2 regions of the Labrenzia sp. C1B70 genome follow, and region 1 is predicted to be linked to the other one. Evidence: riboswitches for the same ligand, from Rfam matches in the RefSeq annotation. Region 1 holds a riboswitch; the other holds the start of a gene.

The links. Region 1 has a riboswitch for cobalamin ahead of Q666_RS65920 (hypothetical protein). Riboswitches for the same ligand answer to the same signal wherever they lie in the genome.
Region 2: linked by a shared signal. The riboswitch ahead of Q666_RS49935 (energy-coupling factor ABC transporter permease) and the one ahead of Q666_RS65920 (hypothetical protein) in region 1 are both predicted to bind cobalamin.

Annotation. Positions count from the first base shown of each region.
Region 1 covers NZ_AXCE01000012.1:163,411-178,044, forward strand. Annotated here, with positions in the region: gene Q666_RS49055 (transporter substrate-binding domain-containing protein) at 1-106, shown strand, start outside; gene Q666_RS49060 (helix-turn-helix domain-containing protein) at 150-584, opposite strand; gene Q666_RS49065 (SDR family oxidoreductase) at 725-1,582, shown strand; gene Q666_RS49070 (MFS transporter) at 1,734-2,969, shown strand; gene Q666_RS49075 (hypothetical protein) at 3,005-3,595, opposite strand; gene Q666_RS49080 (iron ABC transporter permease) at 3,749-4,810, opposite strand; gene Q666_RS49085 (ABC transporter substrate-binding protein) at 4,864-5,799, opposite strand; gene Q666_RS49090 (ABC transporter ATP-binding protein) at 5,817-6,590, opposite strand; gene Q666_RS0133320 (DUF1636 family protein) at 6,587-6,991, opposite strand; gene Q666_RS65920 (hypothetical protein) at 6,981-7,259, opposite strand; cobalamin riboswitch at 7,366-7,579, opposite strand; gene Q666_RS49095 (S9 family peptidase) at 7,723-9,807, shown strand; gene Q666_RS49100 (hypothetical protein) at 10,012-10,410, shown strand; gene Q666_RS49105 (LysR family transcriptional regulator) at 10,415-11,341, opposite strand; gene Q666_RS49110 (putative quinol monooxygenase) at 11,441-11,749, shown strand; gene Q666_RS49115 (DUF2798 domain-containing protein) at 11,756-11,974, shown strand; gene Q666_RS49120 (RidA family protein) at 11,992-12,366, shown strand; gene Q666_RS49125 (GNAT family N-acetyltransferase) at 12,562-13,053, opposite strand; gene Q666_RS49130 (cytochrome c) at 13,082-14,014, opposite strand; gene Q666_RS49135 (cytochrome c) at 14,158-14,613, opposite strand.
Region 2 covers NZ_AXCE01000012.1:341,807-356,440, forward strand. Annotated here, with positions in the region: gene Q666_RS49885 (RNA methyltransferase) at 1-721, opposite strand, end outside; gene Q666_RS49890 (hypothetical protein) at 1,241-1,558, shown strand; gene Q666_RS0133360 (bifunctional diguanylate cyclase/phosphodiesterase) at 1,555-3,426, shown strand; gene Q666_RS49895 (NADP-dependent isocitrate dehydrogenase) at 3,739-5,964, shown strand; gene Q666_RS49900 (hypothetical protein) at 6,041-6,727, shown strand; gene Q666_RS49905 (alpha/beta hydrolase) at 6,914-7,735, opposite strand; gene Q666_RS49910 (MarR family transcriptional regulator) at 7,984-8,484, shown strand; gene Q666_RS49915 (HAD family hydrolase) at 8,481-9,197, shown strand; gene Q666_RS49920 (AraC family transcriptional regulator) at 9,204-10,151, opposite strand; gene Q666_RS49925 (hypothetical protein) at 10,335-10,706, shown strand; gene Q666_RS49930 (YHS domain-containing (seleno)protein) at 10,889-11,374, shown strand; gene Q666_RS49935 (energy-coupling factor ABC transporter permease) at 11,465-12,142, opposite strand; cobalamin riboswitch at 12,196-12,407, opposite strand; gene Q666_RS49940 (hypothetical protein) at 12,732-12,965, shown strand; gene aroQ (gamma subclass chorismate mutase AroQ) at 13,016-13,540, shown strand; gene Q666_RS49945 (EAL domain-containing protein) at 13,576-14,634, opposite strand, start outside.

The DNA.
Region 1 (14,634 bases):
CAACAAGGATCTCGATCCGCAGATCAGAGGCCGGCTGTCGGCTGCCGTCTCCAGGGTGTGGCGCGATCCGAGATACTGGCAGATCGTCGACCGCTATACCCACTGACGGTTCATCTCCCGATCAAGGGCCGGAAAAACGCCTCAAATCGTTATTCCGCTGCCACGGCCTCCTCGTGGCCGGACTTGGCGGACAGGATCCTGGCAATATTGACCTCGATCCAGTCAGCGAATTCTCGCACTTTCTCTGCAGCTTCCCGGCCGATCGGGGACAGGCTGTAATCGACATGCGGTGGCACGACCGGGTGGGAATACCGGTTGACGAACCCGTCGGCCTCCAAAGTCTGCAGCGTTTGCGCCAGCATCTTTTCACTGACGCCGCCGACGGTGCGGCGAAGTTCTGAAAACCGCTGATCTTTTTCCAGAAGCGCAATCAGCACCAACACGCCCCAACGGCTCGTGAGATGCCGCAGGATTTCGCGTGATGGACAGTTCTGGTTGAGCAGTTCCCCCTGCTGCATCAATTCGGACAAGGGCGCGCCGCTGTTCAGCACGCACTTGGGGGTTATTTCTGCCGTATCACTCATCCTGTTTTCCAGTTTTTTGTCCGAGATCCGATAAATCTCAAAACTAACCTTTTTGTACGTACTAACAAAAAGTAAGTGATCCGTCTACATGGGCAGCATCCGATGCATTTTCGAACGATCAACCTTCAAGGAGAAACACAATGATCGCAGTCACGGGTGCCAATGGTCAGCTGGGCCGTCTTGTCCTCAAACATCTTGCCGGCCTCACCGCCGAGCCAGTTCGCGCGCTTGTCCGCTCACCGGAAAAAGCGGGCGATCTTGCCACGGACCAGGTTTCGGTGGTGAAGGCTGATTACGATGATAGCGCCACCCTGCCGGCTGCGTTGGAAGGTGTTGAGCGACTTCTGCTGATCTCCGGATCGGAGGTCGGCAAGCGCGCACCGCAGCACAAGGCCGTCATCGATGCAGCCAAGGCAGCCGGCGTCCGTTTCATCGTCTACACCAGCCTTCTCAACGTTCCGCAGTCCAGCCTCCAGCTGGGTGTGGAACATGCCGAAACGGAACGGATGCTGCGCGAAAGCGGCATTGCCCATGCCGTGCTGCGCAACGGCTGGTACATCGAGAATTTCGGCGGCACTGTAGCGGCTGCCCTTGCCCATGGTGCCGTTGCGGGCGCAAGCGGTGACGGCAAGTTTTCCGCCGCTGGACGCGAAGATTACGCGGAAGCCGCAGCCCGCACCGTTGCCGGCAGCGACCTGAGCACGCGAGCACTGGAACTTGGCGGATCACCTGCGTTCAGTCTTGCCGACCTGGCAGCAGAGCTCTCCAGCCAGTCCGGCCGTGAGATACCTTTCAACAACCTGCCAGAAGCAACCTATGCCGGCATCCTGGTGCAGGCAGGTCTGCCGGAGGGCTTTGCAAATGTCCTCGCTGATTCCGACAGAGGCGCGTCTCAAGGCGAGCTCTTCACGACTTCCACGGCCCTGGAGGACCTGATCGGTCATCCGACCCGCTCGTTGAGTGATTTCATCTCCGAAAGTCTGAAAGCGAACGCCTGACGTCCGCTAAACATCTGCTCCGGCACGAAGGCGGCCTCTCCGCCTTCGTGCAATCATTTGAATTTGTGGTCGGTTGGTTCAAGGATATTTGTTGGTTCCCCATCGGCGAACCTGTTAGGCAGATGGTTCTGCACTTTCCCGGTACCCGATCATGTCCCTTGCCAACGCATCCGATCCATACGTCCAGGACGGGCCTTACGCCTGGTTCCGGTTGGCGATTTCGATTTTGCTGAGCACCCTTGGTGGTGCCGGCATGTGGGCGGTTGTCATCGTTCTGCCCGCCGTCCAGACGGATTTCGGGATCGATCGTGCCGGAGCGTCCCTGCCCTACACCGCGACGATGTTCGGGTTTGCTGCGGGCAACTACCTGCTTGGCCGCGTCGTCGACCGCTACGGTATTGTCATACCCGTCATAGGCTCTGCTCTATCACTCGGTGCCGGCTTCGTTCTGGCCGCCTTTGCGCCGGATGTCTGGAGCTTCTCTCTGGCGCAGGGTCTGCTGATCGGTCTGGGCACCGCGGCCACATTCGGCCCGCTGATCGCCGACATCTCACACTGGTTCCTGAAACGGCGCGGTTTTGCGGTCGCCTGCGCCGCCTGCGGAAACTATCTTGCCGGTGTGCTCTGGCCATCGCTGATCCAGTGGAGCCTTGCGACGTCCGACTGGCGCCAGACCTATATCCTCATCGGCGTCATCTGCCTTGTCGCCATGGTGCCGCTGGCCCTTTTGCTGCGCCGGCCGCCTCCGGACACATCCCTGAGCACCGGTGCGGCCACGGCCCGTTTCGGTCGCCAGGACACCGGCCTGCCGCCTGCCGTCCTGCAGGCTCTTCTCGTGGTCGCGGGTCTTGCGTGCTGCGTCGCCATGTCGATGCCACAGGTTCACATCGTCGCCTATTGCGTCGATCTGGGTTATGGCGTTGCCCCCGGAGCGGACATGATCGCACTGATGACCGGTGCCGGTGTCATCAGCCGGTTGGCATCCGGATATATTGCCGACAAGATCGGCGGCGTCATGACCCTGCTGATCGGTTCCGTGCTGCAATGTGCGGCGCTGTTCCTGTTCATTCCCTTCAACGGCCTGGCTTCGCTCTACCTCGTGTCCCTCATCTTCGGTCTGTCGCAGGGCGGCATCGTGCCCAGCTATGCCGTGATCGTGCGAGAATACCTGCCGGCCCGCGAAGCTGGACAGCGTGTCGGCCTGGTGATCATGGCGACAATTCTCGGCATGGCCCTCGGGGGCTGGCTGTCCGGCTGGATCTATGACCTCACAGGCTCCTACCAGGCCGCGTTCCTGAACGGTATCGCCTGGAACTTCCTCAACATGGCAGTGATGATCTTCATCTTCATGCGCGGCAAGATGAGGCCGACGGGCGCAGCCGCTTGAGGCTGTGGTTCCGATGAACGGCCAGAGGACGCCAGTTACTTCAGGACGCTGAAGTTGCTGGTGATCAACCAGATCTGCGACAGCAGGACAACGCTGACAAGACCGATGTGATAAGCGGACTTGCGGATCCTCGTCGCGGCCAGCACCAGCACGATCATCACGATCTGACGCACCAGATACGCGGTTCCAAGATCGTTGAAATAATCGATCCCCTTCAGCCGTGAGTCCACGATGTCGAGTACGAACATCAGGGCAAGCAAGCCGTAGATCCAGGTCTGCCTGGCGTGAAAATAATCCTTGTAGCTGGCGTATTCGCCCATCTTGTCCGGATAAAGCACTGCGGTAATAAAAAAGTAGAGTGCGGCAAAGGCGATGACGAACAGATAGCTTTCGAACGTCCAGACCTGGATGCGGCCAAGTGCGAATTCGAACCACCAGAAGTGAACGACGGACAAAAGCATGAACAACGACCACCCAAGGTGCACGCTGTAGATCTCTTCGCGTTGGGGATGTTGAACATACCGCGCGAGGCCATTGAGCAGCCGCGCAACACCCAGCCCGATCACCATGCCGATGATGATCCGGATGTGTGTGAATTCCGCAAGATTGGTGGGAAGTTTGTCCATGTGGGTCCGTTTTGGTCTCGATAAAGCAACACTATACGAATGCTGCCTGATGGAAACCGTCGAGATCTGCCACAACGAACCTTGAGCCTCGCTCTGACCAGCGACCATTCAACCAGGACCGGCTGAACGGCCGAAAGCGGTCCGTGCGAGGTACTAGTGTGCCTGACCCGTGCGGGAGCGCAGGAGGAGCACGAAGAAAATGCCGCCAATCAGCCCGGTGACAATGCCGATAGGCATATCCTCGGGGGACAGGAGCGTTCGTGCGATGATGTCCGCCCAGATCAGAAAGATTGCGCCAAGCATCATCGATGCCGGCAGAACCCGGCTATAATTGCCCCCTACCAGGAAGCGGGCAATATGCGGCACCATCAGCCCGACAAAGCCGATGATGCCTGAAAAGGCTACCATCACACCGGTGATCAGAGCTCCCAGCACAAACACCGTGAGACGGAACCGGGCAACCGGAATGCCGAGCGTCGACGCGGTTTCATCGCCGATGGTCATCGCATTGAGATCGGCAGACCGCAGCAGAAAATACGGCGCCACCAGCAGCAGAATGCCAAGCGGAAACGGCAGCTGAGCCCATTGGGCAAGACCGAGACCGCCCAGCATCCAGAAGACAACCGTATGCGTTGCCCTCGGATCGCCCAGGAAAATCAGGATATTGGCGATCGCCATGATGATGAAGGACACGGCCACACCGGCCAGCACCAGCCGGTCGGCACTGGTTGCAGATGCAAACCGCGTCACCCCGAGCACCAGAAAAGTTGCCGCCAACGCACCGGCGAATGCCATCAGCGGAACGGTCATCAGCCCCAGGAAAAGACCAGTATGCAACAGCGCAAGAATGGCGCCAGCCGCTGCACCGGACGAAATGCCGAGCAGATGCGGATCGGCCAGGGGATTGCGCGTGACGGATTGCAGGGCGGCGCCGACAACGGCCAGACCAGCACCGACAAACCCGGCCAGCAGCGCCCGCGGAAACCGGATCTCCCAGACGATAGCCTCCCGGCCCTTGGACCAGTCCACGTCGAAATAGCCGGGCACCACGCCGTTGACGAGGACCTTGAAGACAGTGCTACCCGGGATCGGCACCGCACCTGCACCGATGGCGGCTACAATGGAAACAGCCAGCACCAGCACGCCGGCCAGAAGCAATACCCCATTCCCACGCAACCGGCGCAGGCCAGCGCTTTTGGCCGTGAGCAGGCTCATGCCGGTCTATCGTTTCTGCCTGCAACGGCAGTTCGAAGCATCTTCTGCAAGGCTCACTCTCCCCAGAACGCTTCGGTGAGCTTTCCGATGGCCTTGAGGTTCCGCGGCCCCGGGGTTGCCTCGACATAGTCCAGCACGACAAAACGGTCGTTCTTGACGGCTGCAATATTGGCCAGGGCGGGATTGTGTTTCATGAAGTCGCGTTTCTGATCAGCCGTCACTTCGCCGTAGTTGACGATCACGACCATGTCCGGGTCTTTTTCCACCACGGTTTCCCAGTCGACGGTCGCCCAGCTCTTTTCAAAATCGTCCATCACGTTGACGCCGCCGGCTGCCTCGATAAGCGCTGTCGGCATGGCATATCGTCCGGCGGTGAAGGGTTTGTCCTCGCCGCTGTCGTAGACAAAGACCCGCAGCGGATCTTCACCAGCAGGCACCGTTGCCGCGATCCGGTCCAGCTCCAGCTTGTAGGCCGCAACAAGATCGTGAGCTGTGTCTTCAACACCGAAGATTTTTCCGAGGTTGAGGAGGTCGTTATAGAGATCCTGCAGAGACGCCTTCGGCTTGTCGCCGATATGAATGCAGGATTCGGTCAGCTCGTAGACCTTGATGCCGAACGGCTCCAGCGTTTCAGGCGTCACTTCACCGCCCACCTTCATGCCGTAGTTCCAGCCGGCGAAGAAGAAATCGGCGTCGGCCCCGATCAGCACTTCCTTGCTCGGATATTTCGACGCGAGTTCGGGAAGTTCGGCAACGCCCTCACGCATTTCCGCGTCCAGCGTCTTCCAGCCTGAAATGCCGGTATACCCAACCATGCGGTCGCGCAGGCCAAGTACCAGCATCATCTCGGTCAGGTTGACGTCATTCGAAACGGCTGCTTTGGGCGGCGTGTCGAAGGTCACCGTGCGGTTGCAGCTTTCCACGGTCGTTTGCGCAATTGCCGGTACAGACAGAAAGGTGAGCGCGAGGCCCAGGGCAATTTTTTTCATTTTAAGTCTCCAGAAATTCAAAGATGGAAGGTCAGGTAGCGCTCGCGGCTGGCAGACAGTTGCTCCAGTCTGACCTGTACCGAATAGGCTTGCTCAATGTTGCCGGGGGTCAGCACCGTCTCCGGCATTCCCTGGGCAACCAGTCGGCCCTCATGCAACAGCAAGACCTTGTCGCAGACACGGCTTGCCAGGTTGAGGTCGTGCAAGCTGGTGACAATGGTAATGTCCAGATCGGCAATCAGCTCGACGATCTCGAGCTGATGACGGATGTCCAGATGGTTCGTCGGCTCATCCAGCACCAGAAGCCTTGGTTCTTGCGCCAGCGCCCGGGCCACCATCACCCGTTGCCTTTCCCCTCCTGACAATGTGCCGAAGGCTCTTTTTGCATAGGACAGCAGATCCATTTTCCCGAGACAGTCATCGACGATCTCGGCGTCCCGCTTGCCTGCGCCGGCAATACCGGTTGCATGGGGACGCCGACCGAGTGTGACGATCTCGCGCACGGTCAAGGCAAAGTCGGTCGGCTGCTCCTGAAGCACGGCGGCGATCGTTTTGGCGGCCTCTCTGGCACTGATGTGCCAGAGATCCGTGCCATCCAGAAGGATTTCGCCCGTTTTCGGTTTCAGGAAGCGATAGAGCAGCCGCAACAGGGTGGATTTGCCGGCACCGTTGGCACCGGCAATTCCAAGAACCTCACCGGCAGGCAGACCGAAGCTGAGCGGATGCAGAATGGTTTTGCCCTGCCCCGTCTTCCAGCTGACCTCCCGGACAAACAGATCGACCCCTGTCATGAGAACGCCGTCCCGTCTGCTTCTGAAACGATCATCGCTGCCGGAAGCCGGCCTTGCGATGCGCTCCAGCGCTTGCCGTGGCTTTCCTCGGTCACCTCGCATCCATTTTCAATCTGGCGATACCGATTGGCGTAGTCGACCAGGTCGTCGATGTCCGTATCGTCCTCAATGTCCCCAAAGAGGTAGATCGCCTTGTCGGTGGCCTTGAATGCCAGCGTGCAAGGTCTCGAACAGCTCTCCATGTCGGCTGTTCCACTGATTTCGAATTCGTCTCCAACGACAGGCACTGCCTGTGCCATTGCACTCTTCAGCTTGCAGATCAGCCCATATCCGGGATGGCAAGTCTGCCCATTGTGACGACAGGTCGTGCAGACAAATATCTTGTGCGGATCATTGCTCATGACGCGCCTCCACGGCTTCTGCCAGTGAACCGACAGGAGGCTGCGGAAAAGCAAAGGCATTGCTTTCCTCGTTGCACTGGGCACGGCCGGATCGGGTACGTTTGGAACAATCACCATGTAATGTTATTACATTACCTATATTCTCGCTGACAACAGATTTTTGCAGCCCATCGGGAACCATCGCGCGTGCTGCGCGCGTCGCCAGCGGATCAGCCTCGGTCAGGAGGTTGGCAAGTCTTGAGAATTCAGCAGAAAATTTCCGGTTCATATCGCCCTCCGCGATTTCGCGGGGCAGTCAGGAACCGAATGTGCAACTTTGCCGGCAGGTGCCGATTGGCCATGTCACTCACTCCTCCGGGGCACCCCGCCCGGGTTAAGGTTTAAGGTGAAATGGCAGGTCTCCTGACTTGCGGGTCATTGCTTGCCTGATCCTTCCCGGGGTCTCCCCAGTGGCGCTTTCAGGTTTGCTCACCGCTCACAGTTGCGGGGGCAGTCACGGATTTGCAGCCTTTCGGGCTCGTCGCACCGTGTTCCCTTTTAATCCCGGTCCGGAGTTCGGAGTCGGGAACCATCTCTTCCTAAGTGCGCGAACGCCTGAAAAATGTCAAAGACTTTTGCGGGTCGCTGCTCTTGTCTGAAAGCACGACAGGATTGCCTGAAAGCGGAAACGCCCAGCCGCCTCGCCAGTATTGACCCTTGCCTTCAAGGCTCAAAAATCTTACCTCCGATCCATGAAACAGGATGCCCTTCCCCCGCGCGCCGCAGCGCGCCCCCTCACCCTTGAGACCCACGGCATTACCCGCCAGGACGACTTCGCCTGGCTGAGGGCGGACAACTGGCAGGAGGTCATGAAGGACCCGTCCGTGCTGGATGCCGACATCCGCAGCTATCTGGAAGCGGAAAATGCCTATCACGAAGCGCAGATGGCACCGACAAAGGCTCTGCAGGAGAAGCTTTTTGCGGAAATGCGCGGCCGCATCAAGGAAGACGACAGCTCGGTTCCTGCGCCCGACGGGCCCTTCGCTTACGGCCTCAAGTATGAAACCGGCGGCCAGCAACCGGTTTTCTTTCGCACCCCGCGTGACGGCGGCGCGGAAACGGTTCTTCTCCATGGCGACAAGGAAGCCGAAGGAACGGCATATTTCCGGATCGGCGGCGTCAGCCAGTCGACGGATCACAAGCTCATCGCCTGGGCCTATGACGACAAGGGCTCGGAATATTATTCACTGAAGCTGCGCGACGCCCAGTCTGCCAAGGATTTCGACTACGCCATCGAGGACACGGGCGGCGGCGGCGTCTTCTCGGAAGACAGCCGCTATGTGTTCTACGTTCGCCTCGACGCCAACCACCGGCCCTCGAAACTCTTCCGTCACGAAGTCGGTTCCGATCCGGCGAGCGACGTTCTCGTCTACGAGGAAAAGGATGCCGGCTTCTTCATGGGCGTCGGCAAGACCCAGTCCGGCGACACGATCGTCATCGACATTCACGATCACGAGACCTCCGAAGTCTGGATGATCCCGGCCACCGACCCGACCGCCGAACCGGTGCTTGTCGCAGAGCGCGAGACCGGTATCGAGTACTCCATCGACGATCACGGCGACACACTCTACATCCTGACCAACGCAGGCGGCGCCGAGGACTTCAAAATCGTCACTGCGCCGAAAGGCACTCCCGGCCGCGAAAACTGGTCCGATCTTGTGCCCCACAAGGCAGGATGCCTGATCCTGTCGCATTGCGTCTACAAGTCCTTCATGACGCGGCTGGAGCGCGAAGACGGCTTGCCGCGCATCGTGATCCGACGGCTTGCAGACAACATCGAGCACTCCATCGCCTTCGACGAGGAAGCCTATTCGCTCGGCCTTGGCGGCGGCTACGAGTTCGACACGAGCACGATCCGCTTCACCTATTCCTCGATGACAACGCCGTCGCAGACCTTCGACTACAATGTCGAGACCCGCGAGCGTATTCTGCGCAAGGAACAGGAAGTGCCTTCCGGCCATGATGCGGACGACTACGTCACCCGCCGGTTGATGGCTCCCGCAGCCGACGGCGAAACCGTGCCGGTGTCTGTGCTCTACCGCAAGGACACCAGGCTCGACGGCTCCGCACCTCTGCTGCTTTACGGCTATGGTTCCTACGGCATCACCATTCCGGCGAGCTTCAACACCAACTGCCTGTCGCTGGTCGACCGGGGGTTCGTCTACGCCATCGCCCATATTCGCGGCGGCAAGGACAAGGGCTTCCATTGGTACAAGGATGGGCGGCGCGAGAACAAGAAGAATACCTTCACCGACTTCATAGCCGCGGCAGACCATCTTGTTGCGGAAAACTTCACCTCGCACCATCGCATCGTCGCTCAGGGCGGCTCGGCCGGCGGCATGCTGATGGGGGCGATTGCCAATCTGGCACCGGAAAAATTCGGCGGCATCATTGCCGAAGTTCCGTTTGTCGACGTTCTGTCGACCATGCTGGACGACACGCTGCCGCTCACGCCGCCGGAATGGCCGGAATGGGGCAACCCCATCACGGACAAGGCAGCCTACGATTACATCGCGTCCTACTCGCCCTATGACAACGTCGAGGCAAAGGCCTATCCGGCCATCCTGGCGGTAGGCGGATTGACCGATCCGCGCGTGACCTACTGGGAGCCGGCCAAATGGGTTGCCAAGCTGCGGGCAACCGGCACAGGTGACAAGCTGCTGATGCTGAAAACCAACATGGAAGCCGGTCATGGCGGCGCTTCCGGCCGTTTCGACCGGCTGAAGGAAGTCGCCGAAACCCAGGCCTTTGCCCTTTTGGTGACCGACAAGGCCTGACACCTCGTCAGACCCGAGGATTTTCCGGGCGTGCGGAGCAGTTCGCACGCCCGGGAACCTAAATTCCTTTCACACGCCCTTGCGGGTACCACCCGAGCGAACGTGACTTGATTTTGACCAAGTCTTCGGCTCATGTGAGAGTTGTTGCAAATCAATCAATTGAACGGTCCTGGACCGTACCGATGCTGTTCACTGGAGCCCGTGATGACCTGCTACCGCACACTTCCGCACCGCCTTGCTGATGGGCTGAAAAAGGGGTTGCGCCTGGTTCCGGTCATGGCCGCCACGCTGAGCCTTGCCGCATGCCAGTCCTACGACACGACCGGCGGCAATGTGGTGGAAACGCTGCTGTTCTCCCCCACATTCACCAAGAACCGGCAGGACATTCCCAGCACCTACAACACAGCTTATGACTGCCGCACCTTTACCGGCAGCGGCTGGAAAGGCATTGCCGGTGGCAAGGTCTTCAATTTCAGCCAGAAATACATCATTTCCCAGGCCGGTTGCTTCAAGACTCAAGGCGAATGCAACGCATGGCTTGCGGTCATGTCCAGCTACATAGATCAGCCGCGCTACATCCGCTGCAATCCCTACACAGCGTAGGACATCAAGCGGATCTTGCAGGATCACGCTGGACGACAGTTCCCTGAAACACGGGAAGCGCTGCCATGAACGGTTCCATGTAATCAAGCAGGCAGCGCGCCCGGGCGTTGAGCAGCCGCCCGGTGGGCCATACCGCAAAGATATCCCGTTGCTGCCCTTGCCAGTCTGCGAGCACAGGTGTGAGGCGGCCTGAAATCAGGTCATCGGAAATCTCGCTCACAGGCAACAGTGCGAGCCCGTGACCGTCGCCGGCCAGCTGCCGGGCAAGACTGATGTCATCGACAACAACACGTGCATCGACAGGCACGGTTTCGCGGCAGCCTGTTTCCCGATTTGTCAGTTGCCATTGCGGAAGCGTGGACACCCGCACCACCTTGTGCCGGCCGATCTGGTCCGGACTTTCCGGGGCACCCGCCTGTTCAAGATAAGCAGGCGCCGCAACGAGAACCGTTGCCACCACCCCGAGGCGCTTCTGGTAAAGCCGCTCATCGGTCTGGGGTCCGGCTCGGAGGGCAATATCGACCTTGTGTTCCAGCAGATCCTTGTTCTCGTTGCTAAGCGTCAGCGTCAGCTGGATCTCCGGAAAGGTCTTGAGAAATTCCGACCACATGGGCTGCAGGATGCCGATGGAAATATTGGTGGGCGCCGCCACCTTCAACGCTCCCCGAAGACCGTGCAGATCGGTGCTTAACCCGTCCAATGTCGTCTCAGCGTTTTGAACCAGGTCGGCAAAGGCCTCGAAATACGCTTCACCCGCCACCGTCAGATCGAACTTCCGCGCGGAGCGGAAGACCAACTGCGTGCCTATGGTTTCCTCCAGCTTCGCCAGGCGCCGGGTCACCGTTGCCGGAGGCAATCCGAGATGCGCGGCAGCCTTTGCCAGGCTTCGATTGCGCGCGATATGAACAAACAAGGCGATGTCGTCGAGCATGATTTCATTTTCAAAATTTAAACTCTCATTATTCGATATAGATTGAGATTAGAGAAATCAATAAGTCTGTCTTCGTCCTTAAACGCAACGGAGACACTCATGGGCAATTACTTCATCAGCGCTGGTATCGAACTGCAACAGGGTGCGGAGCGGACCAGGGCAGAGACGGAACTGCGCCGACTTGTGGCGGAAACCCAACACGAACCCGGCTGCAATTTCTTTGAAATCCGGCAGAACCTGCAGGATCCCGACAAGTTCACCCTTTGGGAGAGCTGGACAGACAAGGACGCCCTGGCTGCCCATTTCGAAATGCCGCACACCAAGGCCTATCTCGCGCAGAACCTGACACAGGTCAGCTACATTGAAGAACTGGGCGAAATCGGCACCAGCGAAGCGATCAAAAGGTAGTCAGTCATGAAGAACCGATTGATCGCGACGTTGCTGATGTCGCTGGGTCTGTCGCTCTTGATGTCGTGCTGGGTCACATTCCTGAACCTCGGCTGGAGCGACAGGTTCTTCTGGCAATGGATGAATGCCTTTCGCCTGGCATGGCCCGCCGCTGCCGTCATCGCCTTCTTTCTTGGCCCGCCCGTGCAAAAGGCAACGCTGTTCCTTTCAGCCCGCCTGCCGTAATCAGAAAAGGAAAAACGATGCCTCTTGCCCGACAGAATTTCGAGGAACTGGGCCTGCCGGCAGGCCCCTATACTCACGCCGTTCGGCATGGACAGACAGTCTATACATCCGGTTTCACAGCTTTCGGCACACCTGCTCAGGCCGATTCGGCCGGCCCGCAAATCAGGGCAGTGTTCGCTCAACTGAACACTATCGCCGCCTACTACGGAAGATCACTGAAAGATCTGGTGAAAGTAACCGTGTTCGTCACCGACATGACCGACTTGCCTGAAATCCGGTCAGCCCTTGCAGAACTCTATGAAAATGAGGTTCCTGCTAGCTCACTGGTCTGTGTTGCCGCACTGTTTCACCCACAGCTGAGGGTCGAAGTTGAAGCGATCATTGCAACCTGATCGATGAACGACTTGCAACCGGATTGAGAAATACGTATTATCCCTTAGTTGAATAGCAATGGACCGGCTCTACAACTTTCTGGAGATACGCGTTCCAATTTCTCGAATAACTGTGCACGGGCAAAACGACCCAATAATAAAAAGCGAAACTTGACCACCTGCTCGCAGGTGGTTTTGTTTGAAAGCGTCAGTTGTTTACCCGTTCAGTTGCTTTCTGAAGAAAACCGTCTCCAGGATCGGCGTATCGTAATAGGCGCCAACTTGCTCAAACCCCGCGGCTTCATAGAGCTTGATGGCACCCGTCATGCTTGGCAGCGTGTCCAGCAGCATCTCCCGGTAGCCGGCGGCAACCGCCGCTGCGATTACAGCCTCCACCAGCGCACCACCAACACCCTTGCCGCGTCCGTCCGGCAGGACGTAAAGCCGCTTCATTTCACACGCACCGTCTTTTCCGAACGCCCGCAGGCCAACACAACCGAGAACCGAGCCCTCCTCATCCTTCGCCAGGAAAAGCGCCCCGGACGGCGGCGCGTATTTCCCCGGCAGACCTGCAAGCTCTTCTTCAAAGCCCTGGTAGGAAAGGTCGATGCCGAGCCAGTCGACATAGGCCCGAAACAGGTGCCGGATCGGCGCCAGGTCGTTTTCGGTTGAAACGGGTACGATCGAAATTTGCTGCGATTGAATCATGGAATGACAAAAGGTCCGCGTGGTGTCGTCAGTTGGCTGTCGGCGCAACGGGCGGGATGGCTTTCAGGTAGGCGGCGATCGCTTCACGATCACTGGCAGGAAGCTTGGCCATGTTTTCCTGAACATGCACCATTTCACCACCGACGGAATCGTATTCAGGCGTGAAGCCGCTTTCCAGATAATAGGCAATATCGCTTGCGCTCCAACTGCCGAAACCACCGTCTACCGGCGTAATGTCCGGAATACGGCCTTCTCCTGTGGGAGCCGGTGCGCCACCGAGCCATTTCGCCAGATCCAGTCCCCCTGCAAGATTTCGAGCCGTGTGGCATTCACCGCAGTGGCCGGGCCCTTCCACCAGATACCGCCCGCGGTCCCAAAGGGCAGCGTCGACCTCGTTCCCGCTTGAAGGGGCGGCTATGACGGGTGACGGATCCAGGAACAGCCGTTTCCACAGCCCCAACCCCCGACGGATATTGAACGGGAAACCGAGCTCATGAGGTGGCGTCTTGCCGTTGACGGACGGCAGCGTTTTCATGAAGGCAAATAGATTGCCGATGTCTTCGCCAGACATGCGGGCATAGGAAGTGTAAGGGAACGCCGGGTAATAGTTTCGCCCGTCCGGCGATGTGCCATGCGTCATGGCATTGGCGAAATCAGCAAGCGACCAGGCTCCGATACCGTCTGCCGTGCTGGACGAAATATTCGGGGCAACAAACACCCCGAACGGCGTCTCCAGGCGAAGGCCTCCGCCAAGCTTCAGCTTGTCGTCTCCTGCAGCATCCTTGGCCGCATGGCAGGAAGTGCAACCGCCGGCCCAGAAAACAAGTTCCCCTTGCGACGCATCCCCTTCCGCAATGGCGGCAAGCTGGGCTTCGCTCAGCTTCGTCGGCGCGGACAGGAACCAACCCGCACCTGCCGCAACAACGGCAAGAACGACGAGGACGATGACAGCCTTTTTCATGAGGTCTCCCTGGGTCTTCCTGGCACCGAAACGCCAAAACAGCGGCTCTTCAACCCGGACAGGGTGAAAAGCCGCTGATCTGTCTCACAGTCTGGAGCCTGCCTGTTGCAGTCTGTGTGCGGTAGACCCCGGAATGCCGCCGGTCAGTTTTTCTTACGGTAAGTTTCGTGGCACGATTTGCAAGAGCCGAACACGGGGCCCATCGCAGCCTTGAAAGCCTCGACATCCGCAGGACCGTCCTTGCCGGATGCTTCGAAGGCTTTTGAAGTCGCGTCCGCAAACTTGGCCAGCTCAGCGGAAAATCCGTCCGGATTTTCCCAAATGGCGGCAGCGGCACCGGTTTCACCCTGATCGGAACCTGCAGGGAAATAGTCTCCGAATGTCAGGGCTGCTGCATTCATCGTTGCGATGGCAGCCTTACCGGCAGCAGGAGAATAGGCGATCTCCCCTTTCATCAGGCCACCACCGAGCCCGGCGGCCGCGCCGACCGACGACATGATGGCCTGCCGGGTCGCAATCGGATCGTCAGACGCCTGAGCAATGGAACCGGCAAGGCCAATCCCGGCCGCAAGACCCAATACAACAGCCGATTTGATCATTCGCATCGTTCTCTCCCTCTC
Region 2 (14,634 bases), 180 kb from region 1:
CCTGGTCGGTCAACTCAGCCTTCTGGAAGATGTTGCGCAGCGTGCGCACCATATGCGGCCGCCGCTCCGGCGGACGGAAGAAGGTTGCCTTGTCGAGTGCCCCTTCCAGATGCTCGAAGAAACGCAGCACTTCGTCCTTCTTCGCCGGTGGATGCACTTCTTCCGACAGGATAAAGGGCAATGCACCGGACGTCGCGGTCTTGCGCCATTCATAGGCACACACCAGCACTGCCTGCGCAATGTTCAGCGAGGCAAAATCCGGATCTACAGGCAGCGTGACGATCTCGTCGGCGAGAGCCACTTCCTCGTTGTTGAGACCCCAGCGCTCTCGGCCGAACAGATAACCGGTCGCGGCACCCTGTTCTCCAAGTTCGACGGATTTTTTGGCAGCTTCATCCGGCCCCCGCACAGGCTTGGGCACTTCGCGCGAGCGGGCCGTGGTGGCGAAGACGAATTGCAGATCGGCAATAGCCGCCTCGACACTGTCGAAAACCTGCACCTTGTCGATAACGTGATCCGCCCGGCTTGCCGCAGCTCTTGCCTTCTCACTCGGCCAACCGTCGCGCGGGTTGACGATGCGCAGATCCACCAGACCGAAATTCGCCATCGCCCTTGCCGCCGTGCCGATGTTCTCGCCAAGCTGCGGCTCGCAAAGGATCACCGCCGGCGGCTTGGCCGTCACGGCGCGGGCTTCGTCTCTGATGTGTGCATTCTTGCTCATGAAGCGGGGATTTAGCGGAAGCAACGTCGGATGAAAAGACCGAAAGGCCTGCACCACAGCTGCGGTCGGCCTCATTCCTCCGATAAATACGATGATTTTTGAGGTCCGTCTGCGTTCCGTGCATCTTGGCCTTGTCAGACGCATCTCCGCCACTGCTCGGAAGGTCTCTCGTTTTCCGAGGGGAAGCCGGTTCGCCGGCACCACAATCTGGCAGCCGGAAAGCGTCAAAGCCTGAGATTGAAACATGTGCGTGTGGATGACCCAACGCTTTCCGAAGGCCGGGAAGTCCAGACATCTTGAAATCAGCCAATTACACCTACGATTAAACAACACTGCAAATATTACCCAGGCACACAAACATTTTATTGTTAATATTTGAGATAAATTGCAGGGAAGATACAATATCAACTTTACACACCCTCAATAAGTGCATGGGATACTGCTTTTCACGTTTCAATTCGGGTGTATTTCGTGCGAAAATCTGCAACCCTCTTCCGGACTTATTGTCCAGCGGTTTCAATGCTTTGCGTTGCCGTGCTGTTCAGTGCGGGGCTGCTTGTGACCAAGAACGCCGGTGCGGTGGGACTGCAGGCAGTGGCTGTATTTCCGCCCTGGTTTTCTGAACGACAAAGCTTCACTTCAGTAGCGCTCACCGGAGCTCCCATCGCAGCACCCGGACCTTTCGACTGGATGGTGGTTGCAATTCCGCAATCCGCGCAACAGTCGCAAAGTCTGAAATCTTCCAACGCACTCTTTCTGCTCAATGCCGAATTTGCACGGTTGTGCGGTATCGACCAGCACGGCCCCAGACTATCGGAGGCACGACCGGTCGAATGAAACCTTCGTTTCTGAATAATTTCTGGGTCGATGTTTCGGCACTGAACGTGCAGCGGCTTCGCCAGGCTGTGAGCTGGATTCTCGTCTGGTACTTCTGGCTGGCTGCAGCAATAGCCGTTATCGCATCTTATCTTACCGGCGGCTCAGTGCTTTTTGTTGCCCTTCCTCTGGCCCTGATCGGTACCGTCACGACGGCAACCGTCATGGCCGACGCGTCGGCCTTGCGCACGCGGCTGATCGTGACCGTCGCGATCAATTCCACATGGATGTTCGGGCTCTACGTCGCCTCCGACATCCACAATGGCGAGTATATGCTTGAAGTGCATATGCTTTATTTCATCAATACGTCGATCATCATTGCCTATGTCTGCTGGCGATCGGTGCTGATGACCACTGTTGCCGCCCTTGTCCATCATTCGGTGCTGACGCTCCTCCACCCGGAACTTGTCTGGCCTTCCTCCAGTTATTCCTGGTGGCATCTGATGAACCACTACATCCTGGGAACGATCAATTGTCTGGGGGGCATCTATATTGCCGCTTCACTCAAGAGATTTCTCGACCACATGGAAAGCGCAAGGCTTGAAGCGCACCATCGCTCGATCCACGATGACCTGACCGGCCTACTGAACCGCCGCGGACTTCGCCACGCCATTGGAAAGCTGCACCAGGACGACGGCACCCTGCCCGACATGACCCTGTTCCAGATCGACCTGGACGGTTTCAAGAACATCAACGACACAGTCGGCCATGCAGCCGGCGACAAGCTGCTTGTGCTGGTGGGGGAAAGACTGAATGCGATTGCTCCCGTCAACTCGATCATCGCTCGTATTGGCGGCGATGAATTCGTGGTGGCGTCTCCTGCGATCGGCGCAGACCAGCAAACCGATTTTCTTGAGGGACTGAAAAGCTGGATGCAACGCCCCCATGTCGTCTCGAAAACCAAGCTTCGCGTGGGCGCCTCGGTTGGCGTAACCCATTCCAGCATAAGCGGCGGCAAGCTCGACAGCATGATGGTCGACGCGGACATAGCGCTTTACGAGGCCAAGAAGGCCGGGAAGAACAGGGCCGTGATGTTCAATCCGGGCCTGAAGAAAGATGCGCAGCATCTGATGAAAACCGCCGAAGCGGTCCTCTACGGGTTGGAGAACGACGAGTTCGAGCCTTATTTCCAGACCCAGCATGACACCCGGACAGGTGCTGTTGTCGGGATTGAAGTGCTCGCCCGCTGGAACCATCCCAAGCAGGGCATTCTGGGTCCCGCCGCTTTCCTGGACGCGGTTCAGGAAGCGGGCAAGGCGGCTGCCTTCGACAGCCACATCATGTCGAAAGCAATCGATCTTATCCTGGCCCAGGAACGCACGGGGGTCGTTTTTCCGAAGGTGAGCTTCAACGTCAGCTACCAGAGGCTGGCCGAACCCGGACTTGCCGAATACATCCAGAACCTGCCGAAGGTCCGTGCCGAAATCGCATTCGAGCTGGTCGAGTCGGTCTTCTTCGATACGCTGTCGGACGATGAAGTCGAAACCGTCAACGCCCTGCGCAAGCTCGGCATTCGAATAGAAATCGACGATTTCGGCACCGGCCACGCATCGATTATCGCGCTGACAAAGCTCAAACCCGATCTTCTGAAGATCGACCGGGCCCTGATTTCTCCGCTGTCCAGCAATCCGGAGCAGTTCAAGCTGATCAAGACAATTGTCGACATGGCACACGGGCTCGGCATCGAAGCCCTTGCCGAAGGGGTCGAAACGGAAGACACGATCAACAAGCTGCGCATGCTCGGTGTCAACTACGTTCAAGGATATGCCTTCAGCAAACCAATGAACATTGTCGACCTGCAAGGCTTCCTCGTTCGCAAGTCAGCCTGACGCGGGCGGTCCTTTCCTTCAGCCTAATGGATATTCCGGTCCCGATCGGAAAGCTCCGGCAGATCGCCCATAACTGCCGGCCAACCTCCGCCGGAACGCCGATCTGCCCGTTGAAAATCAGGCCATGGCCGATGCCGCTCCCTCCACTCCTGATTGCCTTTTCCAACGGCTTTGCTAGAACACCTGCGGACTTCACACCCTTCGCCTTCCGGAGGGCTTTCAATTGATTGCGTACAATTGTATACGCATGTCGAAATTCATCGGGAGCGGTCCCGCACCACTCCTTTGACCAATGTTCGAACGCTAGGAAATGTGACTGTCATGGCCGACATTATCTACACCAAGGTCGACGAAGCACCGGAACTGGCCAGCGCCTCGTTCCTGCCGATCATCCGCTCCTTCACCAAGGCAGCCGGTTTGACCGTCGGTACCAAGGATATCTCCCTCGCAGGCCGTATCCTGGCGAACTTCCCCGAGTATCTGACGGACGCACAGAAGCAGTCCGACGATCTTGCGGTCCTCGGCGAAATGGTCAAGCAGCCGGACGCCAATGTCATCAAGCTGCCGAACATCTCGGCATCGCAGCCCCAGCTCAACGCCGCCATCAAGGAACTCCAGGCCCAGGGTTACAAGCTGCCTGAGTATCCGTCCGAGCCGAAGACGGACGAGGAAAAAACCGTCAAGGCCAAGTATGACGCGATCAAGGGTTCTGCCGTGAACCCGGTGCTGCGCGAAGGCAACTCCGACCGCCGCGCGCCGAAAGCGGTCAAGGAATACGCCAAGAAGAACCCTCACCGCATGGGTGAATGGCTGCCGTCTTCCAAGACCCACGTCGCCACCATGGGTGAAAACGACTTCTTCTCCAACGAGAAGTCGGTGACCGTTTCTGCTGGCTCCGCGGGCAAGGCGAAGATCGAATTCGTCGGCAAGGACGGAACCGCAACGGTTCTCAAGGGCGACTTTGCCCTGGACGAAGGCGACGTCGTCGACGGCACCTACATGAGCGCCAAGGCGCTGTTCGCGTTCCTGGAAAAGGAAATCCAGGATGCCAAGGACATGGGTATCCTGTTCTCGCTGCACATGAAGGCAACCATGATGAAGGTCTCCGACCCGATCATCTTCGGTTACTGTGTGCGGGCGTTCCTGAAGGACGTCTTCGACAAGCACGCCGCAACCTTTGCCGAGCTCGGCGTCAATCCGGACCTCGGCATCGGTGATCTGGAGGCCAAGGTCGCCACGCTGCCGGCCGACAAGGCCGCCGAGATCAATTCCGACATCAAGGCTGCTCTCGACAACGGCCCGGCCATGTACATGGTGAACTCCGACAAGGGCATCACCAACCTGCATGTCTCTTCCGACGTCATCATCGACGCCTCCATGCCGGCCCTGATCCGCGCAGGTGGCAAGGGCTGGGGTCCGGACGGCAAGGAAGGCGACGCCAAGTGCGTGATCCCGGACAGCTCCTATGCCGGCGTCTACTCCGCCGTGATCGACTTCTGCCGCGAAAACGGCGCGCTCGATCCCGCCAAGATGGGCACCGTGCCGAACGTCGGCCTGATGGCCCAGAAGGCCGAGGAATACGGCTCGCATCCGCAGACCTTCAAGGCTCCGGCTGACGGCACCATCCGCATCGTCGACGCTGCCGGCAACACCCTGATCGAACATGCCGTCGAAGAAGGCGACATCTGGCGCGCATGCCGCACCAAGGACGCCCCGATCCGCGACTGGGTCAAGCTCGGCGTCACCCGCGCTCGCCTGTCCGGCATGCCGGGCGTCTTCTGGCTGGACAAGACCCGCGCTCATGACGCGGAACTGATCAAGAAGGTGGAAGCCTATCTGCCGGAACACGACACTTCCGGTCTCGACCTGCAGATCATGGCTCCGGCCGATGCGGCGAAGTATTCCACCGAGCGTATCGCCCGCGGTGAAGACACGATCTCCATCACCGGCAACGTGCTGCGTGACTACCTGACCGACCTCTACCCGATCCTGGAAGTCGGCACCTCGGCAAAGATGCTGTCCATCGTTCCGCTGATGAACGGTGGCGGTCTTTTCGAAACCGGCGCAGGCGGCTCCGCTCCCAAGCACGTTCAGCAGCTGATGGAAGAGAACTACCTGCGCTGGGACAGCCTGGGCGAGTTCTGTGCCCTCGGAGCATCGCTGGAACACCTGGCCAACGTCAAGGGCAACGACAAGGCACAGGTTCTGGCGGACGCGCTTGACAAGGCCGTCGAGAAGCTGCTCGACAACGACAAGTCCCCGTCCCGCAAGGTCGGTGGCCTGGACAACCGCGGCAGCCACTTCTACGTCGCGCTTTACTGGGCACAAGCACTGGCCGCACAGGACAAGGACGCCGAGCTGAAGGCGCATTTCGCACCGATCGCCGAAGCGCTCTCTGCCAAGGAAGATGCGATTGTTGCCGAGCTCAACGGCGTTCAGGGTTCACCCGCCGACACCGGTGGCTACTACCATGCCCCGCAGGAAAAGGTGAACGCCGTCATGCGTCCGAGCGCAACGCTCAACGCCATTATCGGTTGATTTGCAAATACACCCTTGGGTAGAAGTAGGGCGGCTCCGGCCGCCCTCTTTTTTTGCGCCAGGGAGCTCATTTCAAATGGTCCTTCAAAACGAGAACCATCAGCCGGTTGTCCGGAATGGAGCCGGGGAAGAGTTCACCCTCTTCTCGGCAACAAACGACCCTCAATCAGCCAAATGGTGGCCGGACACGAGCTTTCTGGTGCATGCGCTCAGCGATGGCGATTTTTCGACCCTGCGCGGTGCCATACAGCTCATGGATGATGAGCACGAACCAGTCTTTCTGACCGGGCCCGGCAGCGTCACGAACGAACTTTATGCCCGCCTGGAACACCTCGGCTACATGAGGACAACGGAAAAGCCCCTGCCCGAAGACATGCAGGGGCACCTGATCGAGCGCGGGCTGACCGACTACGGCAAGGAACATATCGCCGACTTTGTAATCGCCCAGCGCATCCAGATGGAAGAGCTGGATGGCAACAGGGAAACGCTGGAAGACTTCTGCACGAAATTCGACAATCTGCGGGAGCATCACACGGGTTTCCCGCTCGAGGCGCTGCACACGTTCCGGATGTTCTTTTCCGATCCACGCTACGATTTCGATCTGGACCAGTCTTCGAACTATCTTTTCCGCCTCTACAAGATGTTCGGCATTGTGGAGATCTCCGACGAAGGTGTCGCACGCGCAAGCCGTTTCGGCTCCATGAATGTGCCGTTTCTCTTCGATCTGCTTCTCAACGAGCGTGGGGCAACAGTCAGACACTAGCCCGGAAAAGCGCTATTGCCTGGGTGCAGGAGATCCCCGGGGCTCATGACGATCGGTTGCCTTAGTTGACCTTCCCGAGCCGCAGTTCCGGGCCTGTATCTTTGCTGTGCTCCGTGCGGGGAGACGATTTGAGGCTGGTAACGAAAAAGGGCGGCTCACCGAGCCGCCCGTTTTTACCGATACCGCTTATCCGCGGATGAATGCCAGAACGTCGTTGTTGAACTCCTCGGCCTGCAATTGTGCAAGACCGTGGCCACCGCCTTCATAGATCTTCAAGGTGGCATCGTCGACGATTTCCGCCGCCCGGTGGGCAGAAGCCTTGATGGGCACGATCTGGTCGTCGTCGCCATGCACGATCAGCGTCGGCACCTTGATGGCCTTCAGGTCACCAGTGTAGTCGACTTCCGAGAACTCGCGAATACAGTCGTACTGACCCTTGATGCCACCGGCCATGCCCTGCAGCCAGAAGCTTTCCTGCAGACCCTGATTGGTGTCGACCCCATCGCGGTTGAAACCATAGAAAGGTACCGTCAGGTCCCTGAAGAACTGCGACCGGTTGTAGGCGGTCCCCTGGCGGATACCGTCGAACACTTCCATCGGCGTGCCGTCCGGATTGTCTGCCGTTTTCAGCATCAGCGGCGGCACAGCACCGACGAGAACGACTTTGGCGACCCGGTCATTGCCATGCCGACCAACATAATGGGCAACCTCGCCACCACCGGTGGAATGACCGATCAGGATCACGTTCTTCAAATCCAGATGCTCGATCAGTTCGGCAAGATCGTCCGCGTAGCGGTCCATGTTGTTGCCGTCCCATGGCTGGCTGGAGCGGCCGTGGCCGCGGCGGTCATGGGCAATCACCCGAAAACCGTTCTGGCCGAAAAACAGCATTTGCGCGTCCCAGGCATCAGCCGACAGCGGCCAGCCGTGGGAGAAGACAATCGGCTGCCCCTGCCCCCAGTCCTTGTAGAAAAGCTCAGCACCATCGGATGTCGTGAAAGTCGTCATTTTCAGATTCTCCTGTTCAAGCAGTTGTTTTGCGGCACCGAACTTCGGTGCCATCACCAGACCAAGCCCAAGGACACCGCCGCCAATCAGCGCCTGGCGACGGTTGACCTGCGGCCCAACGATCTTGTTTCCCATCGGATGATCTCCATTTAACTCGTGCACGATTTGATCGTGTGCGATGTATATGTATCGGCAAGTTCGCTCTGTCAACGCTTGCCAAGAAAAAAAATGCTGCTTAGGAACGTTTCATGTCAGAACGCACTGAAAACAAAGGCGCCTCGAAGCCCTTGAAGAACACCGGTCCGGACGCCTTGGGCGGAGATCTCGACGATTTTCTCTGTTTTGCCGTCTATGAGGCCAATCTGGCCTTCAATCACCTTTACCGGTCTTTGCTGGAAGAGCTCGGCCTCACCTATCCGCAGTATCTGGTGATGACCCTGCTTTGGCGCAGAAACGAGAGAACGGTCAAGGATATCGGCGACGCGCTCAGCCTGGAATACAACACGCTGACACCGATGATTAAGCGCCTGGAAGCAATGGAGCTTGTCTCACGCGTCCGCGATCTGGAAGACCAGCGCGTCGTCAATGTCTGCCTGACAGCCAAGGGCAACGCGCTTCGGGAAAAGGCGGCTGCCGTGCCGCAATGTGTTGCCGAGGCATCCGGTCTTTCGGAACAGGCTTTCGAGGATTTGAAGTCCGCTCTCGACACATTGCGGTCCAACCTGAAATCCACGGGAGACCGGACTTGAACAACCTCACGGGCAACATCACCGCCATCCTGTTTGACAAGGACGGCACACTGTTGGATTTCGACGCGACATGGGCACCGGCCTATCGCGAAACCTCGCTCCATGCAGCCAGAGGAGACCGCGCCCTGGCCGACAGGCTCCTGGAACAGACCGGCATGGATCTGGCGACCGGAAAGTCCGCGGCCGGGTCTCTGCTTGCAGCCGGCAACTCTGCGGAAATCGCGGCGGCCTGGATTGCCTGCGGTGCTGATTTTCAGGAAGGCCCGCTGACCGCAGACCTCGACCGGGTGTTCATCGGCTGCATGCATGATGCTGCGCCCCTTACTGGCATTCCGGAAGCTGTCGAGACCTTGAGCGGAACCGGGTTCACTTTAGGTGTTGCCAGCAGCGACAGCGAAGCGGCCATAAGGGCCTTTCTCGCCGGCACCGGGCTTGCGCCCCGATTTGCCTTCGTCACGGGTTACGACACTGGTTTTGGCCCGAAGCCGGAACCGGGCATGGTTCGCGGCTTTGCCGAGGCAACAGGTCTTGCACTGGACCGGATCGCCGTTGTCGGTGACAACACGCACGATCTGGAAATGGCCCGTTCGGCGGGCGCCGGACTTTGTATCGGTGTCCTGACGGGCACAAGCGCGCGCCACGACCTGGAAACCCTGGCGGATGCCGTTCTGGAGAGCGTTGCCGATCTGCCGGCCTATCTGGCCGCTAACTGATTCACATCAGGCCGGCACTGCCGCGCCTTGCCGTCGCACCTGTCCGGGCGTCTGGTTGAATTGACGCTTGAAGGCCCGGTTGAAGGCGGCTTCCGAGCTGTAGCCGATGTTTTCGGCAATATCGATCAGGGGCAGATCCGTCTCCCGAATGTCGCGCCGTGCCCGTTCCATGCGCCAGTGGGTGACATAGGCCAGCGGCGTCATGCCGACGAGGTTCGTAAACCTGTCCGCAAAAACCGTCCGGGACATGCCGGCTTCCCGGGCAAGGCTCTCCACCGTCCAGGGCTTTTCCGGCGCCAGATGGATCTTGGACATGCTGCGCCCGAGCTTCGGGTTGAGCACCGCCGCCAGGCATCCGGCCCTGTCCCCCTCCCTGTCGACGAACGTTCGCACCACCTGGATGAAGATGATCTCCGTCAACCGGTGGATGATCGCCTCGGACCCCGGCTGCCCGGCGCGCACCTCGCTGGCAACAAAACGCATCACTGCTTCCAGCCAGAAGGCGTTCATCGTCTGTGTGTTGGGCAGATGAATGACCGATGGCAAGGCATCGAGCAGCGGATGGACCGAGCCTTCCTCGAATTCGAAATGGCCACAGAACAGTTTGCAGGCCAGTTCCTCGTCCGGACCGCCGTAATAGAGCGCACCTTCCCCCGTATAACCGGATTGCCGCACGACCTCGTCCACTTCGGCAGCGGGACGGCCCGGTTCATCACTCAGGATATGAGCGGCCCCGTGCGGAATGACGGCCAGGTCACCAGTCGCAAGGCGGATCGGCTTGTCAACACCGTCCACCGCGAGCCAGCAGCCACCACGCATTGCCATGTGAAACCGCGCGACATTGCCGAAAGCCGGCACCCGCACGGCCCAGGGCGGCGAAAAACAGGTATGGAAATAGACGGATCCCCGTAGCTTCAAGGCATCCAGGATCTGGGTCAGGGCGTCATGTTTCATGAAAGGCCGGTTCCGGTTGAAGTCTCATTCCCGCATTTTTGCCTCAACACCGCAAAGCGCAAGGCTCCCGGACGATCGGTCAATTTTCAGGGACTTTCGTGCATGGATAGAACCGAAGTCGACCAACATCTTTGGGCTCGTGGGCAATCCGCCCGCAGGAAACCAACCTGGAGCACCTGAAAGATGTCTGTTCGCTTCGTCACCAAGACCATGCACGCCTATCTCGATTATCCCGTCGCGATCGGCCTTATTGCCCTGCCCGTATTCCTTGATCTCGGCCAATCCAACCCGATCGCCTTCTGGCTATCCTTCCTGACAGGCTTTGCGGCCCTGGCCCTGACGATCCTGACGGATCACCAGACCGGCATCATCCGCATTCTGCCCTATTCGGTTCATCTGGCGGTCGATTTTGCCGTCGGCATCGTGTTCCTGGCAGCTCCCTTCGCACTTGGCTTCACCGGCCTCGACTTCGCCTATTACCTGGTCAACGCCATTGCCGTCCTGACAGTGGTCAGCCTTGCCAAACCGCAGGAAACGGTTGCGCAGGCCGCTTGACAGCCACCGTCCACGCACAATGACACCGGCCCTCGCGCCGGTGTCTTTTTTTGAACTGCAATCCGGACGATCTGCAAATCCTCGGGAACTTGCGAACATGGAGACGCCTGAGCTTCGGACGCAAGGTAGAGGCACCGGAGCAAATCCGGCCTTCAACCTTCATACCCTTTCAGGAGTAGAACATGTCCTTGATGAAATCCGCCATTGCCGCAACGCTGCTGTCTCTTGCCGCTCTCTCTGCCCCGGCAATGGCCGCGGACGAATACAACACCTCCAGTGGCCTGACGGCCGCCGGCAGCCCGCTCGGTCTTCATGGTGTCGATCCCGTGGCCTTTGTCAGCCTGGGCAACCGGATTGACGGAACCGCGCAATATACGGCCGTCCACGACGGTGTTGCCTATTACTTCGCATCCCAGGAAGCCATGGATGCCTTCACCGCGCATCCGGATCAGTACTTGCCGCAAAACGGCGGCTTCTGCACCTTCGGTGTTTCAGTCGGCAAGAAGTTCGACGGCGATCCGCAGTTCGCGGCTGTTGTGGACGGCAAGCTTTATCTGTTCCTGAACGAGGCCATCTTCCGCGAGTTCCAGAAAGACCAGTCCGGTACAATCGCCAAGGCGGAAGCCAACTGGAAGAAGATCCGCTCCACCGAGGCAACGAAGCTCTGATTGTTCGTTGTCAAGGCGTCGGAACGACAAACAAAAAGGGCGGCCCCAGGGCCGCCCTTCGTGACTTGATTTCGGCAAAAGCCCGAAGACTTAAGCCGCGTTGTGCAGCCGATTTTCGAAAGCAAGGTTCCGGGTCAGCGGTGCCAGTGTCTTGGCAGCGGCCAGAACAGCCAGATCAGCCAGCGGCTCGCCCAGGATCACCAGCATATAGGCAAAACCGAAGGAACCGACGGAAGCCATGTTCTCGGCACCGAAGCCCTGGCCGTAGAATGCCCAGAAAGCAACCCAGCCAACGATACCGGCCTGGAACGTGGTGGAAAGAGCCAGTGCCTGAACGTAGGAAACGTCAACATAGGCGGTCTTTTCCGGAATGATGCGGTTTGCCAGCATGCTGACAGCCCACAACGGCACAAGCAGCGTGGTGACGTTGATGCCGTACTGCGGCAGGTCGAAAGGAGCAACCAGCGTCCCCTGAAGCAGAAGGCCTGCAGCAAGGCCGATTGCTGCCGGACCTGCGCCGAACATCAGGAACAGGGTGGAGCCCAGGATAAAGTGAACTTCGGAAACACCGACCGGGTAATGCGGCAGGATTTCGAAGAAGCAGAACACGGCAACCGTCGTGATGACGGAGCGGACGGCAAGGCTGAGAACGCCGCTTTTGCGGATCGTGTCGAGAGCCATTTTGCCCAGAAGGCCGAAGGAAGCAGCCGCGGTACCGTAGCTGAGTACGATTTTGGCACCGTCGACGATGCCCGGTTCGATATGCATGTCATTTCTCCTTTGCGCACCCTCCGTGCGCGAGCAGATGGTGTGAACCGGCCCCGATGGGACCGCTGGATGGCAGGTTTCCTGGCTCGCGAGTCTCTGCGCTGCCCGCCTTCCCGGATCGCTCCAGTGGCTTGAAGGGCTTTGCTCGTCGCATACAGTTGCGGGGGCAGCCACGGTATTGGTCCCTGTTGGGTACGCCTCACCGTGTTCCCATTTCATCCGCCCTTACGCTTGTTCGGGCGAAACCATCGCATCGTCTAGATTTGCAAGGATTGGCGATATTCTGCAAGCGAATTTTCGCCATATTCGGTCTGAATGCGACATTGCACCGAAATTTTGCCGCCTGAAGACCGCCACCGAAATCAGCCGGATCAGCATCACCGACAAGCTTCAGATCTCAAAACACTTCTTCAGGAAATTGCGTCAGCCACCTGAAAATTCTGAACTTTGAAGAATCCAATCAAAGATGAAAATCAAAACCATTGTTTATTAAACTTTTCTGTATTTAGGGTAATTGTGATTTTTACTTGCAGAAACCCTAACGAAAGATAACCTCACTCGCATACAAAGCACATCATGAGAGTTTGCAATGCCCTTTACCAAATTGGGAACGCTTATCGCTGGTGTCGTCTTTTTCCTTGGCTGCATTCAGCTGGCACTTCTAGCCGGCGTTACTCTTGGTGCAGTCACTGAACCAAGACCGGGTTTTTTCCTTGGCAATCTGACACGCGAACAGGCGCTCGACAGCGGACTATTGAAGATCATGGCCGCCGTCGCATTCGGCGTGATCACCGAGATCAGCCGCTCGGTTGAAAAGAAGTAGACCACAACCAAAGACTTGCCGCAGGCGGTGACCTGTGAAAGTCTTCGGCCATGTTGAAATCGATTCCCCTGACCGCTCTCGCGGTATCTCTCCTTGCTGCCACCGTCACTCCTGGCTGGGCGGCACCTTACAAGCTGTTCGGCGCCATCAACGAACGTCTGTCGTTCATGCAGTCGGTTGCAGCCTGGAAAGCGGATAACGACAAACCTGTCGAGGATCTGCCGAGGGAAAAGGTGGTGCTGGATGCTGCCCGCGAAAAGGCCGTCGAAAACGGCCTGTCGGCTGACAATGTCACCTTGTTTTTCCAGGCACAGATCGATGCGGCCAAGGACATTCAAACCTGCTGGATCGAACGCTGGGAGAGCGGCGAAGCTCGCCCGCAGAACGTACCCGACCTGATCAAGGATGTCCGTCCGGAGCTGTTGCGCCTCGGCAACGAGATCCTGACGCTACTCGCAGAAAGCCCCGTCGAGGCCTCTGACCAGCAGGCCTTCACGGAGGCGCTGACCGTGGAATGCCTGTCCGACGGATCAAAGAGCGCTCTGTTTGAAGGTCTGGTCGACGTACACGACTAGACACATACGGCCATCAGGACATCCCTTATCGGAGTTCAGGAGGCTGCCTGCCTCCAGGGCTCGGCCGCATTCGCCAAGCCTTCCCGCTTCATGACCATTCGCGAGAACTCGCCGAACGGCACTGCCGGGCTCCACAAGTAGCCCTGGCCGAGCGTCCCGCCCCACAGATTGATGTAATCCATCTGCAACTGGGTCTCGACCCCTTCGGAAACTGTGTTGAGATTGAGCTGCCTCGCCAGCATCAGGATCAGCTCGACGATGGTCCGGCGATCCTCGCAATTGGCAATGTCCATGATGAAGGACCGGTCGATCTTCAGCGTGTCGAACGGCATGCTCGCTAGACTGTGCAACGAAGAATAGCCGGTGCCGAAGTCGTCGATTGCAAATTTGACGCCTTCTTTCTTGATCGGCAGGATCTGATCCAGAAGGTTCTGCGAATAGTCGACAAGACTCGATTCCGTCACTTCCAGTTCCAGCTTCTCCGTCGAGAACCCGCTCTCGCCAATGATCCCGAGCATTCTGCCGGTAAATCCCTTCGCCTGCAGCTGCGCCGGCGCAACGTTCACGGCGACAGATACATCGACATTCTGCCGGTGCAGGGATTTCATGTCGGAGAGCGCCGATGCCAGCACGAATTCTCCGATCGGAACGATCAGACCGCATTCTTCTGCCACGGGAATGAACTTGTAGGGCGGTACGGATCCGAGTTCGGCATCGTTCCAGCGCAGCAGCGCTTCTGAACCGACAATCTTGCCGGACGAAATGTCGACCTTCGGCTGGTAGTGAACGGAAAGCGTGCGGTCTCTCAGCGCGCTTTGCAGCCTGTGCCGGATCTGTTCGCGCTCGGTCATCCGTTCGCGAATGATATCGTTGTAGGCGATCGACTGAGCCCTGCCTGCACCCTTTGCTTCATACATGGCCATGTTGGCGTTTCGCAGAACTTCCTCGGCCGTTGTACCGTGCTCCGGGTATCTCGCGATCCCCGCGCTGACGGTCAGCGAAAGGGAAAGCCGGCCAATTCTGTAGGCCCCGCCCAGCCGCTCGACCATCGTTCTGGACAACTTGGCAAGCGTCTGCAGATCATCGACGCCGGG